Regions from separate parts of the Brevibacterium sp. K11IcPPYGO002 genome, predicted to be linked through region 1. Evidence: predicted binding sites of a transcription regulator. Region 1 holds the regulator's gene; the other holds the start of a gene.
What was found. The regulator LexA, encoded in region 1, represses DNA repair genes until DNA is damaged. The targets are predictions, from matches to a motif close to TCGAACANNTGTTCGA.

Region 1 (8,319 bases):
GTCTTCGCCCACGCGCTCGTGGCCAGCGGCCGCGTCTCCGCCGAGGCCCGCGACATCCTCGTCGGCACCCGCGACGGAATCAAGACCGTGCGCACCACCCTCAACCCGGCTCTCGGCGTCCAGACCGGAGACGACGTCGTCGACACCGGCACGCCCGGACCCGGATCCGCCAGCGACGCCTGGTACACGATCGACATGGGCGAATGGTCACTCGACCCGTCAAGCAGCGTGCTCGTGACCACCGGAGGCATCGAGGTCGCCCGACCCGGATTGCGCGTGTCCACCGGCAATCCCCACACCGTCGTCGCCCTGGCCGAAAATTCCGAACTCGCCGCCGCCGACCTGCGTGATGCCCCCGTCCTCGACCCCGTGCCCGCACAGGGCTCGAATGTCGAATACATCGTCATGGAGCCCGCCCGATCCGATGTGGCCGGGGGAGAAGGCGCCCTGCGCATGCGCGTGTTCGAACGCGGCGTCGGCGAGACCCGCTCCTGCGGAACCGGAGCCTGCGCGGCAGCGATCGCAGCCCACCACTGGGCCGGCGAGAAATCACCCCTGCAGTGGAGAGTCGACGTGCCCGGCGGTCAGCTGCGCATCGAAATCGAACCCGATGCCGAAGGAACGAGCGGACGCGTCAGCCTCGCCGGACCCGCGGTCCTCGTCGCCAGCGGCACGATCAGCTGAGCTCAGCCGCGCTCGACCGTGAGCACGCGGAAGCCCTTCGACGATCCCGCGCGCACGACCTCGAAGCTGTCACCGAGCATCCCGGCGATCCACTTCTGCAGGGAATCGGCACCGAGGTTCTTCGACACGACGAGATCGGCGCGCCCACCCGGAGCCAGACGCGGCAGCCACGTCTCCAAGAGCTCATGCAGCGCCTCCTTGCCGATGCGGATCGGGGGATTCGACCGGATCGCGGCGAACTGCAGGTCGGCGGGAACATCGGCGGCGGTGACGGTGTTGATCGAATCGAGACCCAGCCTGCGCGCATTCGCCGCGGTGGTCTCCAGGGACCGGGAGTTGACGTCGAGTGCCCACACTCGCACATCCACCTCGGCGTCCTGGGCATCCAAGGCCGTGTGCAGGGCGATCGGCCCCCACCCGCAGCCGAGGTCGAGGATATCGCCGGCCGGCGGCTGCGGCAGATGCCGCAGCAGCACAGCCGTGCCGAGGTCGAGGCGGGTGGGTGAGAACGTGCCGGATACGGTTTCGACGGTGACGGCGCGGCCGGCCAGATCGAGGTTGAGTTCCCGCGACTTGGCCTCGCTGCTCGGCGATTCGGTGAAATAGTGCTCTGACACCGTTTCAGTGTAGACGGCTGTGGGAGAATTGATGGACACCACCGTCGGTGCGCACCGGTGCGAGACCGGTGCGAGGCATGACGACGTCGGCACGAGAAGTCCCGTGCGGACGGCAGAGAACAAAGGAATGAATGACGTCTGAAGACAAAGAGCGTCGCAATGCGATGCTCGACCGTGTGCTCTCCCGAGGCGCCCAAGCCCTCGACGATCACGACACCACACCCGAGGACGACCAGTTCGACCTCGCCGAGCGCGCCGCGCTCACCCGCGTGGCCGGGCTGTCCACCGAACTCGAAGACATCACCGAGGTCGAATACCGTCAGGTCCGCCTCGAACGCGTCGTCCTCGCCGGGATCTGGAACACCACCCAGGCCGAAGCCGAGAACTCGATCCGCGAACTTGCCGCGCTGGCCGAAACCGCCGGTTCCGACGTCCTCGACGCGCTCATCCAGCGCCGCGACAAGCCGGATCCCGGCACCTTCCTCGGCAAGGGCAAGGCCGCCGAGCTCGCCGAGGTCGTCGCCTCCGTCGGCGCCGACACCGTGATCATCGACTCCGAACTCGCTCCCAGCCAGCGGCGTGGACTCGAGGACGTCATCAAGGTCAAGGTCGTCGACCGCGTCGCGCTCATCCTCGACATCTTCGCCCAGCATGCGAAATCCCGCGAAGGCAAGGCCCAGGTCGAACTCGCCCAACTCGAATACCTCCTGCCGCGTCTGCGCGGTTGGGGTGAGTCGCTGTCCCGGCAGGCCGGCGGTCGTGTCGCCGGCGGTGCCGGAATCGGCTCTCGCGGGCCCGGTGAGACGAAGATCGAACTCGACCGTCGCCGCATCCGTGCGCGCATGTCGAAGCTACGCCGGGAGATCAACGCGATGGCGCCGTCTCGAGAGACGAAGCGGAAGAACCGCGCCCGCCATCATGTGCCGTCCGTCGCGATCGTCGGGTACACGAACGCGGGCAAGTCCTCCCTGCTCAACCTGCTCACCGACGCCGAGGTGATGGTGCAGAACGCCTTGTTCGCCACCCTCGATCCGACCGTCCGGCAGGCCAAGACTGCCGACGGCATCGTCTTCACCTACACCGACACCGTCGGGTTCGTCCGCAACCTGCCCCACCAGCTGGTCGAAGCCTTCCGTTCGACCCTGGAGGAGGCCGCCGGTTCGGATCTGCTCCTCCACGTCGTCGATGCCTCCCACCCGGATCCGCACGGTCAGATCCAGGCCGTGCGCAATGTGCTGGGGGACGTGGAGACCGGGGACATCCCCGAACTCCTCGTGTTCAACAAGGCCGATATCGCCGAGGAGGCTGTGATCACCGGCCTGCGCGCGGAGTACCCCGACGCCCAGTTCGTCTCCGCCGTCTCGAAGGAAGGGATCGACGACCTCATCGAGGCCATCGAGAACCGCCTTCCCGTCCCGGATATCGACATGACCGTGCTCATTCCCTATGAACGCGGTGACCTCGTGTCGAAGATCTACGCCCTCGGCACGGTCGAACACGAATCGCACGGCACGGAGGGCACCAGCCTGCAGGCGAAGGTGCCGACCGAACTCGTCGACGAACTGCGCGAATTCCAACGTCCGGACCTGGTCATCGACGAGTGAAAGCAGTCGAGAACCTCCTCGAATCCGCTGTCGGCGCCATCGGCGGATCGCCACGCGAGGGTCAGCAGGAGATGGCGCAGGCGGTCGCCTCGTCGCTGGACAAGGGAATCCATCTGCTCGTGCAGGCGGGAACGGGCACCGGCAAATCGCTGGCGTACCTCGTCCCGGCGGCCGAATACGTCACCCGCACCGGCGGGAAGGTCGTCGTGTCCACTGCGACCCTGGCCCTGCAGACTCAGATCATCCACCGCGACCTGCCCCGGCTGTTCAAGGCCGTGAAGAAGGACCTCGACCCGCTGCCCCGAGCGGCACTGCTCAAGGGGCGGCGGAACTATGTGTGCAAGCACAAGCTCGCCGGCGGATACCCCGACGAGGGTGAGGGCATGCTCTTCGACCTCGGGGCCGACGCCGAGGCGGGACGCAAACCCACCGAACGTTCGGGTCTGGGGGAGGAGATCCAGCGGATCCGCACCTGGGAGAAGACCACCGACACCGGCGACCGTGACGACCTCCTGCCCGGTGTCAGCGATCGCGCCTGGTCACAGGTGTCCGTCAACGCCTTCGACTGCCTCGGATCGAACTGCCCGCTGTTCACCGAATGCTTCGCCGAAATCGCCCGGAACAAAGCCGCCGAAGCCGATATCGTCGTGACGAACCATGCCCTGTTGGCCATCGACGCCTTCGGGGAATCGAACGTGCTGCCCGAACACGATGTCATCATCATCGACGAGGCCCACGAGCTCAAGGACCGGGTGACCAGCGCCCTGTCCGGGCAGATCAACACGAGCATGCTCTCGGCGGCGACGAGCTCCGTGCGCAAACACACCACGGTCCAGGACGGGGTCGTCTCGCTGCTCGATTCCGCCGCGGCGGCACTCGAACGCGCCCAGACCTCGGTGCCCGAGGGACTCATCCTGCATATGAGCGAGGCGCTCGGACTGGCCCTGGCGCAGATCCGCGACTCCGCCCGCCAGATCATCAACGACATCGGCGGCAAGACCGACGACGCCGATGCCGGACGGCAGATGGCCAAGGCTCGCTGTCAGGAGATCTTCGAACTCGCCGAACGCTTCTGCGACCCGGGCAAAAACGACGTCATCTGGCTCTCCCGGTCGACGTTCAGAGAGAAGGAGACGACGAACCTCGTCGTCGCACCCTTGAGCGTGGCCGGCACCATGCGCAACGGGATCTTCGAGGAATCGACGGTCGTGGCCACCTCGGCGACCCTGTCCCTGGGCGGGAACTTCGACGCGGTGGCGGCCTCGTTGGGACTCTTCGGGCCGGACGCCCCGAAGTGGGACAGCCTCGATGTCGGATCACCCTTCGACTACGGCAAGCAGGGCATCCTCTATGTCGCTTCCCACCTGCCCAAGCCCGGACGCAGCGGACTGAGCGAGGAAGCGCTGACCGAACTCGAAGAACTCGTCGAATCCTCGAACGGCGGGGCACTGGGGCTGTTCTCCTCCCGGGCGGCGGCCAACGCGGCAGCCGAACACCTGCGGACGAAGTTCGACTTCCCGATCCTGCTCCAAGGCGACGACGGCCTGCCGGCGCTGGTCTCCCAGTTCACGGCCGATGATCAGACCTGCCTGTTCGGGACGATGTCCCTGTGGCAGGGAGTCGACGTGCCGGGACGGACGAACCGCCTGGTCATCATCGATCGTCTGCCGTTCCCACGCCCCGACGACCCGCTCATGCAGGCACGGGCACGCGATGCCGACCAGCGTGGAGTCAACGGATTCATGGCAGTATCGGCCACGCATGCCGCCCTGCGGCTGGCACAGGGTGCCGGTCGCCTCATCCGGTCGACCAAGGACAGGGGAGTGGTGGCCGTGCTCGACTCGCGGCTGCGCTCGGCCCGGTATGCCGGGTTCCTCGTCAATTCGATGCCGAGGATGTGGCCGACGACGAACTCCGGCCTCGTCCGCACAAGCCTGGCCAGACTGGCCGAAGCTGACGAGAAGTGAGGCAGACGGTTCTGAGTCCCGCCGGATGACGCAGAAGCGCCCGCGACCAACCGTGGTCGCGGGCGCTTCTCAGTTCGAAGGCGGGGCGGAGGATCAGAGGCGGCGGATGACGGCGACGACGAGGCCCATGATCTGTGCGTAGGTGCCGTCGATGGGTTCGTAGTTCTCGTTCTGCGGCATCAGCCACTGCTGACCGGCCTTGCGCTTGAGCGTCTTCACCGTGGCCTCGCCGTCGAGGAGGGCTGCAACGATCTGACCGTTGTCGGCGGTGTGCTGCTTGCGCACGACCACCCAGTCGTCGTGGCAGATGGCGGCTTCGATCATCGAATCGCCGACGACCTTGAGCAGGAACATCTCTCCGGAGCCGACGACCTGCGTCGGCAGGGAGAAGACATCGTCGACCTCCTGCTCGGCCAGGATCGGGCCGCCGGCGGCGATGCGTCCGACGACCGGGACCTGCACGGTGTTGTTGGCCAGCTCCTCGTACTTCGCGCGCTCGGCCTCTTCCTCTTCGAACGGATTGACCACTTCGATGGCACGCGGGCGCTTCGGGTCGCGGCGGACATAGCCGAGGCGTTCGAGCTGGGAGAGCTGGTGGGCGACGCTGGAGAGGGACGCCAGTCCGGCGGCTTTGCCGATCTCGCGCATGCTCGGCGGGTAGCCGTTGGCCACGACGGCGCGTTCGATGGTCTCGAGGACGAGACGCTGGCGGGGAGTGAGGCGGAAGTCGCCCTCACCGGATGACCCCTCAGGGATCTGGACCACGTCGTCATCGCTGCGAGCGGCAGCGATCTCGGTGGCAACATCTTCGTTGCGAGGCCTGCCTCTGCCTCGTTTGTTCTGAACCACTGCTCGTTCCCCTTCGTTCTATTCCCTGCCGCTGAACGCCGTGATCTCCGCTTCGAAGATTCTCGTGTCAGTGCCGACTGAGATGGTTCTGACAGATCAATCAACAACGCTGGTTCCCTCTCATTGTCGCATAGATGTTCGAGTTGGACTGGACATTTGTTCGATTGGCATGTTGAATAGAACAGACGTTCTACCGATTACTGGTGGAATCGTACGAATGAAAGAGGTAATGCGATGTCTGCACAGAACACCGAGCTGCGCCTGACCACTCGTGGACGCCAGGCTGTGCGCCTTCTCCGGACCCTGCTCGTCGCTCTCGTCGTCATCGGCGGAGCGGTCCTCCTCGCCACCCAGTCGTTCTCGGCCGCTGCCGTCGCCGAATCGGAGACGGAGAGCATCGGCATCGACGCCGAGGCGGTCGTCGTCGGTGAAGGCGAATCGCTGTGGACCGTGGCGACGAGTCTCGGCATCGACCGCGACACCCGTGATGTCGTGGCCGACATCGTCGAGATCAACCACCTGGACACCCCGACCGTTCACCCCGGCCAGACCCTCGACGTCCCCGTCCGCTGAGGTCGAGGCCGGCTCGGCCGGCAGGGCGCCGGCCACGGGCCGACCCGTCCGATTGGGTGAGCCGACCGGCGCACCTCGATGCCCGACCCGCCGCCCGGGCGGCGGGGGCCTCTCGGTAGAATGGTCGCCGTGGGAAACATCGAATCTCTGCCAGTGCGCTCCGACCTCGTCGGCCAAAAGCCCTACGGGGCTCCGCACCTCAATGTGCCGGTCCAGCTCAACGTCAACGAGAACGCCTATCCGCTGCCGGACGTCGTTATCGACAGCATGCGTTCCGCCATCGACGACCATTTCGCGGGACTCAACCGTTATCCCGATCGCGAATTCACCGCACTGCGCGAACATCTCGTCACCTATTTGGACGGTGTGAACGAACGTGCGGGGGACACCGTCGACCTCGACCCCTCCATGATCTGGGCCGCCAACGGTTCGAATGAAGTGCTCAGCCATATCGTCCAGGCCTTCGGTGGACCGGGCCGCACGGTCCTCGGGTTCACCCCCTCCTATTCGATGCACCCGCTCATCACCACGGGCACGGGTGCCGAATGGCAGCACGTCGAACGCAAGGACGATTTCACTCTCGATGCCGAGACGGTCGCCGCCGAGGTGGCGCGGGCGAATCCGGACATCGTCTTCCTGTGCACTCCGAACAATCCGACCGGCACCTCGATCGGCCTCGACGTCATCGAAGCCGCCTACGACAATTGCGCAGGGATAGTCATCGTCGATGAGGCGTACGCGGAATTCTCCCGCCCCGCCAAGTCCTCGGCGATGACTCTGCTTGACGGCCGGCCCCGCCTCGTCGTCTCCCGCACCATGAGCAAGGCCTTCGCCTGTGCCGGACTGCGTTTGGGCTACGCCATCGCCGCCCCCGAGCTCATCGATGTCCTCCGCCTCGTCCGCCTGCCGTACCACCTGTCCGAGGTCACTCAGGTGCTCGCCTGCACGGCACTCGAACACGCGGAGCTGCTGCTGGGCAACGTCGACCGACTCATCGACTCGCGCAACCGCATGTCGAGCCACCTCGCCGAGGCGGGCTTCACCGTCCACGACAGCGATTCGAACTTCGTCCTCTTCGGCAACATCGCCTCACCGGCCGAGCTGTGGCAGAAGCTCCTCGACCGCGGAATCCTCATCCGCGATATCGGCATCACCGGCCACGCCCGCGTCAACGCCGGCACCGAGGACGAGACCGAAGCGTTTCTGACCGCCATCGACGAGATCCTCGCCGACGACCCTGACCTCCTCGCGGACCGTCCGCAGTCTCCGACCCCGTCATCAGCCGCCCCGACGAAAGGCACTCCATGAGGCAGGCCCAGAACTCACGCACCACCTCCGAGTCAACGGTGTCCGTGTCCGTCAACCTCGACGGCACCGGCACCTCGAACATCTCGACTTCCGTGCCGTTCTTCGACCATATGCTCACCGCCCTGTCGAAGCACTCGATGATCGACCTCGACATCACCGCCACCGGCGATACGCACATCGACGTCCACCACACCGTCGAGGACACCTCGATCGTCCTCGGCCAGACCATTCGCGAAGCACTCGGCGACAAGGTCGGCATCCGCCGCTACGGCTTCGCCGCCGTACCGCTGGACGAAGCACTGGCCCAGTGCGTCGTCGACGTCTCCGGTCGACCCTACTTCGTCCACGAAGGTGAACCCGAAGGCCAGCAGTACCACCTCATCGGCGGTCACTTCACCGGTTCGATGACCTCCCACTCACTGGAATCCATCGCCTTCAACGGCGGACTGACCGTCCACCTCGACCTGGTTCGCGGCCGCGACCCGCACCACATCGTCGAAGCCGAATTCAAGGCCTTCGCCCGCGCGCTGCGGCAGGCCGTCGAGACCGACCCACGGAGCAACTCCGTTCCCAGCACCAAGGGAGTCCTGTGAGCACGACCGTCATCGTGACCCCATTCGGGGTCGCCCAGCAGCTGGCCGCCGCCTGCGTGCTGTCGAACATCTCCGGCACCATCGTGCCGATCGGCGAGTTCAGCGGCATCGTCCTCGCCGACAC
Region 2 (8,319 bases), 1.8 Mb from region 1:
GGGATGGTCATCGGCAAAGCCCTGAACCTGGGCTATGAGAAGACGACGACCCTGGCATTCACCGCCGCCGGCAACAACTTCGAACTCGCCATCGCAGTGGCGATCGGGACGTACGGCGTCGCCTCGGGGCAGGCGCTCGCCGGAGTCGTCGGCCCGCTCATCGAGGTGCCCATCCTCGTCGCCCTCGTCTACGTCGCGCTCTGGGCACGACCCCGTTTCTTCCCCTCAAACTCTGTTCAAGGAGCGAATCGAGCATGAGTCTCACGCCAACGCCAAAGCCGAGTGTCCTCTTCGTCTGTGTGCACAACGCCGGCAGGTCCCAGATGGCGGCCGGATTCCTTCGGGAACTGGGCGGGGGATCAGTCGAAGTGCGGTCCGCCGGCAGCGCACCGGCCGAGACGATCAACCCCGTCGCCATCGATGCCATGCGGGAGCTCGGCATCGACATCACCCGCAACAGCCCCACTCTGCTCGACGCAGATACCGTGCGCACCTCCGACGTCGTGATCACGATGGGCTGCGGCGATGCGTGCCCGATCTTCCCCGGCAAACGATACGAAGACTGGGTTCTGGACGATCCCGCAGGTCAAGGCCTGGAATCGGTGCGCCGAATCCGTGATGAGATCCGGACCCGAGTCGAAGCCCTCATCGTCGATCTCGCCCCCGACGCCGGGACGAAATCCACAGAGCCGACGACCACGTCGGACCCCATCGCCGAGGCGGCTCCCGATGACTGATATCGCGCTCGCAGATCTGCCGGTCGCCGTGATCGGTTCCGGTCCCGTCGGCCTCGCGGCCGCGGCCCAGCTGGTCCGACGTGGGACCCGACCGCTCGTCCTCGAAGTGGGATCCTCCGTCGCGGCGGCAGCGGCCGAGTGGGGTCATATCGGGTTGTTCTCTCCGTGGAAGTACAACATCGACGTCGCGGCCCGCAGCCTGCTGGCACCCACCGGTTGGCAGGAACCCGACGGCGAGCACCTGCCCACAGGGGACGAACTCATCCGGGACTATCTCATTCCGCTGGCCGAGACAGATGAACTCCGGGACGCCATCCTCACCGATACCCGGGTTGTGGCAGTGAGCCGAGTCGGAATGGACCGGACGGGCACCGCGCAGCGTGAATCGACTCCTTTCCTTGTTCGCACGCAGAACTCCGATGGAGCAACGGCGGACTTCCAGGTCAGGGCGGTCATCGACGCTTCGGGGACATGGGAGAGCCCGAACCCGATCGGGCAGTCCGGGCTCGCAGCGCCCGGCGAAGTCGAGGCACGTCGCAGCGGGTTCGTCACCTCGCCTCTGCCCGATGTGACCGGCCGTGACCGTGAGAAGTTCGCCGGACGGCAGACTCTTGTCGTCGGTGGAGGGCATTCGGCGGCGAACACGCTCTTGGCTCTGGCAGAGCTGCGTGCGGAAGTGCCGGGCACGCGAATCGGCTGGGTGCTCAGGCGCGCAGACCCCGCATCCGTCTACGGCGGGGAGGACCAGGACGGTCTGCCGGCTCGCGGAGCCCTGGGCGCCCGGCTCCGCCGCCTTGTCGAAGATGGAGCCATCGATGTGCATTCCTCTACGACGATCACCGGGTTCGCCGCCGACGGTGGTGGCTCCGTGGCGGCCGAGACCGGCGGTGAGCCGGTGACGCTCCACGCCGATCGGGTCGTCCCGGCCACCGGCTTCCGTCCCGACTTGGGATTCCTGCGCGAGATCCGGCTGAACCTCGACCCGGTTGTCGAAGCTCCGCAGCAGTTGGGGCCGCTCATCGATCCCGAGTATCACAGCTGCGGAACGGTCCCTCCGCATGGCGCCCGGGTGTTGGGGCATCTGGAGCCGAATTTCTACATCGTGGGCATGAAGTCCTACGGGCGAGCCCCGACGTTCCTCATGTACACCGGTTACGAGCAGGTCCGCTCCGTCGTCGCAGCAATTGCAGGGGACCACGAAGCAGCGGATCGAGTCGAGCTCGTCCTGCCGGAGACCGGCGTGTGTTCGACTGACATCGGATCTTCGTGTGACGCGCCGACCGGCAAGCCTGGTTCTGTCGACTTGCCCGCGGCAGGCGCACCGGACGCAGGCGGATGCTGCGGACCTGCGGAGCCGCTAGTGATCGGGATCCCCACGGGGACAGAACACGGGCGATCCGGAGAGAGCAGGAACGACTGACTCGCGGGCCCGGCCTGCGCCGCCTCGGCTTTCGCCGCCTCGGCGGGCTGACTCGCGAGCTCGGCCCTTTGCCGCTTCGGCGGGGTGACTCGCGAGGTCGGCTTTCGCCGCCTCAGCGGTAGGTGGCGTTCTTCGGGTCCTGGTGGCCGTGGTCGTTGAACGAGATGAGGCTGGTTCCGCCTCGGCCGGTGATGATCTTCGTGATGCCGGTGTTGATGGTCACTCGGTTGAAGGCCATCCACTGATCGAAGCCGCCGCCGATCAGACGGGCCGCGGTCCACGCGATGGCGCCGGCGCTTGAGACGACGATCGTCGACTGTCCCGACTCCATGGCTGCGACCGCATCATCGAGGGCTCGATCGACGCGTGACGTGAACTGGTTGTAGGTCTCCGTGTAGTCCGCGTTGTGCTCACCCGAGGCCCACCGGGCGGCACCGCGTTCGAGTTCTCCTTGGAAGATCTTCGAATCGTGCTGAGCGCGGGGGTCGAGATCTTCGAGCACGCCGGTGAGCTCCCATGCGGCATATTCGTTCCAGCCATCGTCGACGTGGGCGTCCATTTCGCGGCCGAGTCCTGCGAGGAGGCCTTCGGCGGTCTGGCGCTGTCGCAGCATCTCACCGAGGATGATGCGATCGGGTTCGAGTCCTTGTGAGGCGAGGAAGCGACCGGTGATGCGGCTCTGCTCCTTGCCGAGGTCGGACAGTCGATCATAGTCATCGGTGCCGAACGAAGCCTGTCCGTGCCGGACCAGATAGAGCACACTCATCTATTCCTCTTTCTCCAGGTGTCGGCGGAAACGTGTCCGATCTCCACCTGCCTCTGAGCGATCGTTCAATTGTCATGAGTCTACGTGCCCGGACGGTTGGGTGCCTTCCATCCGCTTGAACTGCAGCGGCCCCACCTGCAGTGACGTCAGAGGCTCCGCGGCGCGTCATCAGAATGGTGGGGGATCGACTTCGAGGTCGTGTTCCCAGTTCACCGTCTTGGAGACGAAACGGTGGTCCCAGGGATCGTCGGCTCCAGCGTCCTTGGAGCCGGAAGCGTCCTCAGACTGCGTCTTGACCTCCGAGTCGCTGATGCTCGAGCCCGTGCTGGTACGAGCGCTGGGTTTGTCGAGCCCGTTCGGGTCGACGGTGATGTCGTCGATGGCGAGGCCCGCGAGACGCGCCCATTTGACTGCTTTTGCATACTTGGCGTTCCCAGTCAGCTGCTTCATTGCAGCTGGGTCTGTGCCGGCGGGGAGGCACGGCTGGAAGACAGAGTTCTCCCAATCGAGGCAGCGTTCAAGCCGCAGTCGCCTGATTTCTGCCTGCTGCTCCCGATACGCCTCCGAAAGACGTCGCTGTCGGGCTTCGCGTTCCTCTCGCTGACGCCTCTCCTCGTCGCGCCGGCGCTTCTCTTCGTCGCGCTGGCGGATCGTCGACTCACCGGGCATGAGTTCGAGCACCCTTGGCGCTGGCGGGACCATCGACCAGGGCAGTTTCCACCGTTTGAGACCCAGTCGTCCCAATGCATCGAATTCGAGCGCTTGGGCCACATTGATCGGCTGGCCGGGCGCCGACACAGTAGTCGTGATCCCGTGCTTGAACTCGTAGTCGAGCTCACCGGATTTGGGCATAGTGACCCGAAGGCGGCCGGCGGTCTTCAATGCATGGTGCTTTTTGCACAGAGGATGCAGGTTTCCGAACCGGGTGAGACCGCCCTTGAGCGGATTCAGGTGGAAGAACGGAACGACGTGGTCGATCTCCGACTTCTCGGCCCGACGCGAGCAGCCGGGAACGGTGCACACCGTCCACTGCTCGACAAGGGTCTTCCGAAGATCCCTGGGGACTTGGTAAGTCGTCGCTTTGGCGTCGAGGGGAGTGCCGGTGCCGGGGTCGGTGAGGATCCGTTGGATGCTCTTCGAGCGGCCGGCGATAGTGCGGGCCACCTCGGCGGGTACAGGCGAGCCATCGGCAAAGGTGCCGGGCAGGTCCGAATCTTCGGTGAGGGTGAGGAAGGGAACGGTCACCACGGTGGCGGCCTGATGCGACAGCCACCACGCATTGGTGGGCATACGCAGCTTGACGAAATACTCAACGGGTCCGTCAGCGTCCTCGCTGTCCGGGGCGAACGCCGAACCGACGGACCGGTCGTCAGAAGAGCAAGCGTCGGACGACTCCCCGGCGCCGCCGGCTGAACTTCCGTCGGACGTCTCCATTGCGTCGCCGGCTGAGCCCGAAGCAACATGCTTCGCAAAGTCGGCGACGGCGTCGTCGGAGTTCATATCCGGAATGAGCTCGCCGTCGGCGTCGAGCAGCGATGTGTCTTTGGCTGTTTGGATTCCCGTGATCGGATCGACCGACACGACCTTGACCTTGAGCTCCGGGACAGGCCGGATGAACAGATCGTACTCGAGCTGGGAGATGGAGCGGTCATCGCTGATCTCAACGCCCACGGGTAAGTTGAATGCCGACTTGTTCTTGCCATGCACGGCAAGAGCCATGCCTTGGATCCGGTTGTAGCAGGCGAAGATCTCCGCCGAGGGTCCGCTGACGGTCAGGCAAGCTGAGCCGTCCTTGTAGCCGTCGACATCGATGCGACGACGCTTGGTGGCGAGCTCGGTATTGTCGACGGGCGGAATGAGCAGGGCGATCATTTTGGCCAGATCACGGCGCAGAGTCTCGCAGGTGATATCGGCGCGCCGGGCCGCCAGGAAGATATCGAGTTTCGGAAGGAAGGCGAACGCGACGTCGGCACACTGGCGGGCAACCACGTCGACATGGGCTTGGGTGAACTCTCCGGCGCGGACCCGGTCGGCGAAGCGGGGAAGACCATAGAAGATCGTCATCGCGCCGGTCAGCTGACGGTAGGTGCGTGCAGTATTGGTCCCCAGCACCGTCGAGATCTCAACGAGGTCCTCCGCGTCGACATAGTCATAGACCCATTTCGAGAAGCAGATGCCTTCATCGAGCTCGGGGAATTCAGGCAGGACCTTCTTCTCGGACTCAGCCGCCTTTTCCACCTGCGCGCTGGCGAAGTCGGCATCATAAGGCACTACTGCTGCGGAGGAAAGCGCATCGGTCGACGACGGTGCGTCCGTGGGTGCGATCTCGAACGTATCCGCCGAGCCGAAGCCGGTGGTCTGTTCGGACTCTTCGGCTCGACGCTCGAAGGTTGCAGCAATCGTCTCGCAGCGGAAAGGCTCGGACCCCTCGGGCATGGGGAGTTCGAACTCGATGAACACCTGTTCGAGTACGACCGAAGAGACCGACTCGAGGAGCGAGAAATGCGCACGATCGGAAGCGACGGCATTCTCGGCGAAGCGAGACATGCTGGATTCGAAGCGGACGGCGAATCGCGGTGACGGCGAAGTCTGTGCTGCGCCCGGCTCTTCGGCCCGACCCGGGGTCGAACGGTTGGTGGTGCCCTTCATTGCGTTTTCACCTGCCTCGGACTTCGTTGTCGGGAGTGGTGCTGAATCGAAAAGCTGTTAATTCTATGATAAGCGTTCAAACGGACAGTCACAATAGAAAACAAAGAAAGGATTCGAATATTTCTCGGTGAGAGATCTAAGAGGTTCTGATTACCTCATCATCGTTGCATCCGGCACTGACATGAGAGTGTTGGATTTCATCCATGCAGGTCAGGCGCGGTTTCTGGATGAGTGCGGTTCCTGGGTGGGGATTGCGGGGAAGGTCTGCTGCGATTTCCGGGGAGAATACGCCTCCTCGGTACTGACCCGTCGCGGCTGCAGAATGAGTCGGCCATCGGGGCGTGCCTCCTCGGCGCTGACCCGTCGCAATTTCGAAATGGGTCGGCGCGTCAAGGACGCGCCGCCTCGGTGAGGCCGAAGGCCACAGCCCTCCCGCGTGGTCCAAAGGTCTGGAGAACGTGCCACCGAAACGGCGGGACAGCCTCGGTGAGGGCGGGATTTTCGGGTGTAACGGGTCACAGCATCGGTTATGATGATCGGGTTGCCGGATGCGACCCATGAGGTCGGTACTCGCCACATGCGAGCCGTATCCGCACTGCGCGCAACCGCGTAGCCCTTCACCTAGGGCCACGTCGCGGGCCGCGTCGACGTCACCGCACCATCCTTCACTGGTGACCAGTTCTTCGCTCAGACCATCGCCGGTGCTCACGGCTGACCGTGTCCGCGCCGACCGGTGGACAGACGATCACTGTCGGCTGCACCGATGATCCGATCATCGAGCAGAGTGCTCGCCCAGCCGAGTGCGCGCGAGCTCCTCACGCTCACGGACCGCCGCCGCATCAACCATGAGGATCAACCATGACGACCACCGCTCACAACTCAGCCGCCTCCGACCAGGGCTCGCAGGGCCCGATCACCGACGCCGAGATCTTCGAGGCACACGAAGGCGGCAAGCTCTCCGCCGAGCTCACCTCACCGCTCCAGACCCAGCGCGACCTCTCGATCGCGTACACCCCCGGCGTGGCCAAGGTCTGTACCGCGATCAAGGACGAACCGCAGCTGGCGCGCACGCACACGTGGACCGGCCGGCTCGTCGCGGTCATCTCTGACGGGTCGGCTGTGCTCGGCCTCGGTGACATCGGTCCGGCCGCCTCGCTGCCGGTGATGGAGGGCAAGTGCGCCCTGTTCAAGTCCTTCTCCGGGCTGAATGCGATTCCGATCGTACTCGACACCAATGACACGGACGAGATCGTCGAAACCATCGTCCGCATGGCCCCGACTTTCGGAGCGATCAACCTCGAGGACATCTCCGCCCCGCGCTGCTTCGAGATCGAGGACCGGGTCAAAGAAGCCCTCGACATTCCCGTCATGCACGATGACCAGCACGGCACCGCCGTCGTCGTCCTTGCCGCACTGACCAACGCACTGCGCGTGGTGAAGAAGTCCTTCGATTCCGTCCGCGTCGTCGTCTCCGGTGCCGGAGCTGCCGGTGTGGCCGTGGTGAAGATCCTTGCCGACGCAGGCGTGAAGGACATCGTCGTCCTCGATTCCAAGGGCGTCGTCGAGGCCGGCCGCTCCGATCTGACCGAGACCAAGCAGTTCCTCGCCGAGTCGACGAATCCGCGCGGAATCGCCGGTGGGATCGGCGAGGCCCTCGACGGTGCCGATGCCTTCATCGGCGTCTCCGGCGGCACCATCGACGAGGCGCACCTGGCCAACATGGCCGACAACGCGATCATCTTCGCTCTGTCGAACCCCAACCCCGAGGTGGCCCCCGACGTCGCCGCCAAGTACGCCACCGTGGTGGCTACCGGGCGCAGCGACTTCCCGAACCAGATCAACAACGTCCTCGCGTTCCCTGGAATCTTCCGCGGTGCGCTCGACGCCGATGCGTCCGAGATCACCGACGATATGAAGCTCGTCGCCGCCCGTGCGATCGCCGATCTCGTCGGCGATGACCTCGAGCCCGGCTACATCGTGCCCGGCGCGCTCGATTCCCGTGTTGCCCCGGCCGTCGCCGAGGCGGTCGAGAAGTCCGCGCTCGAGGCGATGGCCGAGCGCTGAGGTCATAGCGTCGCGCTGAGGTTCGCATGTGTCAGCTGGTATCCGCTGATGTCAGCTGAGGTTTGGGTGGGGCAGGGTCTGCGGGTCGGCTGCTGGATCAGAACGGCACTGAGGGGCGGGTGAAGAGAGATCTTCACCCGCCCCTCAGCTGTTGTTGCGGCCGGAGGTTCTGGCCCGCGCCGGCGCGCCGGAGCCGGTCAGCCGCCGGAGGGCTGCCGCCGACTCCTGACAGCCGCGTTGCCGCTCAGTCGTCGGTGACGGTGATGGTGACGTCGATGTTGCCGCGGGTGGCGTTGGAGTACGGGCACACCTTGTGGGCCTTGTCGGCCAGCGCCTGGGCCTCGGCCTTGTCGAGGTGCGGGAGAGTGACCTCGAGTTCGACGGCGAGCTGGAACCCGCCCTCATTGTCCTTGCCGATGCTGACGCGTGAGCCGACCGTGGAATCGTCGACGTTCGCCTTGGCCTGACCGGCCACGAGGCGCAGCGCTGAGTGATAGCAGGCCGCGTAGCCGACGGCGAAGAGCTGTTCGGGATTCGTGCCGTTGCCGCTGCCGCCCATCTCGGTCGGAGTCGCGAGATCGACATCGACCTTTCCGTCGCTCGTGCGTCCGTGGCCGTCGCGGCCTTCGCCTGTGGCCAGTGCTTCTGCTGTGTAGAGAGCCTTCATGATGTTTCCTTCCGTT

Region 2: the regulator LexA is predicted to act here: its motif matches at 5,619-5,634, upstream of QYM46_RS03380 (HNH endonuclease signature motif containing protein).

Annotation. Positions count from the first base shown of each region.
Region 1 covers NZ_CP131929.1:2,544,722-2,553,040, reverse strand. The annotation lists gene dapF (diaminopimelate epimerase) at 1-684, shown strand, start outside; gene QYM46_RS11570 (class I SAM-dependent methyltransferase) at 687-1,301, opposite strand; gene hflX (GTPase HflX) at 1,433-2,905, shown strand; gene QYM46_RS11560 (ATP-dependent DNA helicase) at 2,902-4,872, shown strand; gene lexA (transcriptional repressor LexA) at 4,966-5,721, opposite strand; gene QYM46_RS11550 (LysM peptidoglycan-binding domain-containing protein) at 5,956-6,294, shown strand; gene QYM46_RS11545 (histidinol-phosphate transaminase) at 6,424-7,602, shown strand; gene hisB (imidazoleglycerol-phosphate dehydratase HisB) at 7,599-8,195, shown strand; gene QYM46_RS11535 (hypothetical protein) at 8,192-8,319, shown strand, end outside.
Region 2 covers NZ_CP131929.1:755,299-763,617, forward strand. The annotation lists gene arsB (ACR3 family arsenite efflux transporter) at 1-258, shown strand, start outside; gene QYM46_RS03365 (arsenate reductase ArsC) at 255-737, shown strand; gene QYM46_RS03370 (NAD(P)-binding domain-containing protein) at 730-2,157, shown strand; gene QYM46_RS03375 (histidine phosphatase family protein) at 2,270-2,923, opposite strand; gene QYM46_RS03380 (HNH endonuclease signature motif containing protein) at 3,092-5,572, opposite strand; gene QYM46_RS03385 (NAD(P)-dependent malic enzyme) at 6,431-7,636, shown strand; gene QYM46_RS03390 (organic hydroperoxide resistance protein) at 7,881-8,303, opposite strand.